Regions from separate parts of the Paeniglutamicibacter sp. NPDC012692 genome, predicted to be linked through region 1. Evidence: riboswitches for the same ligand, from Rfam matches in the RefSeq annotation. Region 1 holds a riboswitch; the other holds the start of a gene.

Region 1 (2,198 bases):
CACTGCGGCGCGGGCATGGGCGAGGAGGACGTTAACGGATCGCACCACGGATTCCAGCCGATTGGCCCAGACCGGTGGCAACGCGGTGCCGAATCGTGCTGCCACGCGGGACATCCATCGCCGACCGGCCGGATTGCGCAGTAACTGGGCTCGAATGCCTCTGGCCCGGATCCCGGCAACGAGGGCGGTCGCGGCCGTGGTCTTGCCTGCACCGTCGATGCCCAGCAACACAATGGTCCGGCGGCCCAGCGCAACATCCGATCGGGCATCGACGTGCTCGGTTTGCGGGTCCGTGGTGACTCCCGCATTGGGTTCCGCATGGGAAGAGTGCAAGGGGCTCCGTTGATTGACTCGATGGGTTCTCTATTAGGTCCAACGAACAAGTCGGTCGATTCGATGCATGTTCGCCACTGCGGGTTTGCGATGGATTGTTTCGCAGTCTCGGTGAGCCGGTCTCGAGTGAGAAGGACGCGTGGGGGCAGGATTCGGGAAATGGGATATTTGCTCGGTTAGCGTCATATCCAGCCCGGAACGGCGAATGTGACGCCAGTGCAATGCATTTCGTTCCATGTCAGCGGAGTGCCGTTCGGCTCCTGCTACACAATATGCGTCTCGAGTTGCGCCATGTGCCCACTGAGCGTAAATTGTGACTGCAGTCACAAACAAATCGCTGTCGACACGTGGCGGGAGAGACCCGTTCGAGCCATGGACGGGCGCCGTAGGAGCAATTCCTCCCCAGGAAACTCTCAGGCCCCCGTACCGCCACGAAGAGGCGAATCTGGAAAGCAGCACGGTGGAATCCGTGCTCACCGAAGGAGCAAGTCCCACCCAATGCGGGTTGGGATGGAAACTCTCAGGTAAGTAAACAGATTGGGGAGGATCCAAGAACAGCGCGGCATCGTCCGCGCGCGATTCGGGAGTTCCTCCAAGATGCTACCCACCCAAGCCAATGCCCGGTTGACCATCGGCGCGCCCGCCATCCTGCTCCGAGATCCCGCTCTGCTGGATCCGGAGTTTGCTGCGCGCCCCGCCCTGGGTCTCTCCTGCAAGCGCAACGGCATGGGAATGGTTGCCTCGGAGAACAACGCGGCGGACTCGATTCAGAACCCAGCCCCCCGTCGGCGACCACCGCTAGGGAATCGTCCATGGCACGCCACCGAAGCACCAGCACCCACCTGGAAGGCAGCAGCATGAGCAACAACAGTTCCACGCCCCACCTCGAGCGAGGGCTCTCCAACCGCCACATCCAACTGATCGCGATCGGCGGGGCCATTGGCACCGGCCTGTTCATGGGCTCGGGCAAGACCATCTCGGTCGCCGGACCCTCGGTGATCTTCGTTTACATGATCATCGGCTTCATGCTCTTCTTCGTGATGCGCGCGATGGGCGAGTTGCTGTTGAGCAACACCAACTACAAGAACTTCTCCGACTTCGCCGGGGACATTCTTGGCCCGTGGGCGGCATTCTTCACCGGCTGGACCTACTGGTTCTGCTGGGTGGTAACCGGCATCGCCGACGTCGTGGCGATCTCCCACTATGTGGCGTACTGGTGGAAGGACTTGCCGCTGTGGATCCCGGCCGTGGCCTGCATCCTGTTGCTGGTGGCACTTAACCTGCCGAGCGTGAAGAACTTCGGCGAAACCGAGTTCTGGTTCGCCTTGGTCAAGATCGTCGCCATCGGCGCGCTGATCGTCATCGGCCTGGTCATGGTCATCACGGGCTTCGAACACAACGGCGTCACGGCCTCCTTCACGAACCTCTGGAGCGACGGCGGGATGTTCCCGACGGGTTTCATGGGCTTCGTCGCCGGCTTCCAGATCGCGGTGTTCGCGTTCGTCGGCATCGAGCTGGTCGGCACCACCGCAGCCGAGACCAAGGACCCGGAGAAGACCCTGCCGCGTGCCATCAACTCCATCCCGGTCCGCATCCTCTTCTTCTACGTGGGTGCGTTGGTCATCCTCATGGCCGTCCAGCCGTGGAACCTTTTCAGCGCCGAGGAATCCCCGTTCGTGGCCATGTTTGCTCTGGCGGGTCTGGCCGGTGCCGCCGGCATCGTGAACTTCGTGGTGCTCACCTCGGCAACCTCCAGCGCAAACTCCGGTATCTACTCGACTTCCCGCATGGTCCACGGACTGGCCGAGGAGGGCGACGCCCCCAAGGCCTTCGCGAAGCTCTCCCGGACCAAGGTTCCGCGCAAC
Region 2 (2,198 bases), on a different contig from region 1:
CGCGGTCAGCGGTCCAGCGAAGTTGGTGTTGAACGCCTTGACGACGCTGGCTGAGGTGAGTGCGGCGATTTCCTCGGCGGCGGAGCTGCCGTCGGCGGTGGTCAGCGAATCGAAGGTTGCGAAGTCGACGGGGTTGGAGATGTCGACGAGGATCTTCGCGTCCAGCGCCGCGCCCTGTGCCTGCACGTATTCCTTGGAGGCGTCGAAGGGCAGTGCCAGGATGACGATGCCGCCGGCCGGGGCCTCGGTGATGTTGCCGGAGGCGGTGCCGCGGCCGAGTTCGGTGGCGAGTGCCGTTGCGGCCTCGGTGTTGCGGGCCAGGACCTGCAGGTTCTTGCCGGCGGCGAGTGCGCGGGTTGACAGTGCGCGGGCCATGTTGCCGGTGCCGATGATGGTGATGTCGATGGACATGGTGTCCTTCTTTCCGAAGAGTCGAGCGAGGAAGTTCTTCATGGAGTCCTCAAAATGTTTGGTTGAACTTTCAAGTAAAACTCTAGACCTCGGATGGTTGAAGCGTCAAGTGTTTTGTTGAAATCCCTTGGGGCGGCCCGGAGCGCGGTGGGGAATCGCCGACTGATAAGGGTTGGAAGGTTGCGTGTTGTATAGCTCACGCATGGCCGGTAGGATGTTAATCGTGCCTCGCAGGGGGCATAGCCACTGACATGCGGCGGGAGAGTCCCGCACAACGTAAGTTGGTCGGGCGCCGTAGGAGCAATTCCTCCCCGGGAAACTCTCAGGCCCCCGTACCGCCGCGAAGAGGCAACTCTGGAAAGTAGCAACATCGCCACGGCGGTGCGGCTCACCGAAGGTGCAAGCATGCGTTTCGCCGTAGGGCGCAGCGGTGCGGAAACTCTCAGGTCACAGCAACAGGGTCGGGGAGGAACTTGCAGCTCGTTCGGCGTGCACGCACGCCGATGACCCAATGGAGTTCCCCATGACCGTGACCCCGTCCGCTGAGTTCGTCGCCCGCCATATTGGCCCCCAGGGCAGCGACATTGACACCATGCTTGCCCAGCTTGGTTATTCCTCCCTCGACGAACTCGTCGACACGGCCGTTCCGGCCGACATCCGCCAGAGCGAACCCCTGGACTTGCCTGCCCCTCGCACCGAGGCCGAAGTTTTGGCCGACCTGCGCGTTTTGGCAGGCAAGAACGTGATGAAGACCCAGATGATCGGTCAGGGTTTCTCCGACACCTTCACCCCGCCGGTGATCCTGCGCAACATCCTTGAGGATCCGGCCTGGTACACCGCGTACACCCCGTACCAGCCTGAAATCTCCCAGGGCCGCCTCGAGGCCCTGTTGAACTTCCAGACCATGGTCATGGACCTGACCGCGCTGCCGATCGCCAACGCGTCGATGCTCGACGAGGCTTCCGCCGTTGCCGAGGCCGTGCTGCTGATGCGCCGCGCCAACAAGGCCAAAGCCACCGCCAAGACCGTGCTCGATGCGAACCTCTTCCCGCAGACCGTTGCCGTTGTGCAGGGTCGCGCCGACGCGCTGGGCTTCGAGGTCGAGATCGCCGACCTGACCGCGGGCCTGCCCGAGGGCGACATCTCCGGCATCGTGCTGCAGCAGCCGGGCAACAACGGCGCCGTGGTTGACCACACGGCCATCATTGCCGCCGCCAAGGAACGCGGCGCGATGATCACCGTAGCGGCCGACATCTTGGCCCTGACCATGATCGCCGCCCCGGGCGACCAGGGTGCTGACATCGCCGTCGGCAACACCCAGCGTTTCGGCGTGCCGCTGTTCTTCGGCGGCCCGCACGCAGCCTACATGGCAGTGCGCAACGGCCTGGAGCGTTCGCTGCCCGGCCGCCTGGTCGGCGTGTCCAAGGACAACGCCGGAGCCCCGGCCTACCGCTTGGCCCTGCAGACCCGTGAGCAGCACATCCGCCGCGAAAAGGCCACCTCCAACATCTGCACCGCCCAGGCGCTGCTGGCCATCACGGCCTCGATGTACGCCGTGTACCACGGCCCGGCCGGCCTGAAGCGCATCGCCCAGCGCACCCACAACCACGCCCGCACCATCGCCACCGCGCTCTCCGGCGCAGGCCTGGAGCTGGTTGCCGACTCGTTCTTCGACACCGTCCAGGTGAAGGTCGCCGACGTCGATGCCATCATCACCGCGGCCGAGGCTGCCGGCATCAACCTGCGCCGCGTGAACGCAGACACCGTGGGCATCTCCACCGACGAGA

Evidence for each region. A riboswitch is a leader RNA that binds a small molecule or an ion and turns the genes downstream of it on or off. The one in region 1 is predicted to bind glycine.
Region 2: another riboswitch for glycine. It lies ahead of gcvP (aminomethyl-transferring glycine dehydrogenase); the one in region 1 lies ahead of cycA (D-serine/D-alanine/glycine transporter).

The regions. Positions count from the first base shown of each region.
Region 1 covers NZ_JBIBDE010000003.1:321,656-323,853, forward strand. Annotated here, with positions in the region: gene ACFY5D_RS13475 (dTMP kinase) at 1-333, opposite strand, end outside; glycine riboswitch at 675-772, shown strand; gene cycA (D-serine/D-alanine/glycine transporter) at 1,191-2,198, shown strand, end outside.
Region 2 covers NZ_JBIBDE010000007.1:191,622-193,819, forward strand. Annotated here, with positions in the region: gene ACFY5D_RS20065 (NADPH-dependent F420 reductase) at 1-453, opposite strand, end outside; glycine riboswitch at 659-759, shown strand; gene gcvP (aminomethyl-transferring glycine dehydrogenase) at 935-2,198, shown strand, end outside.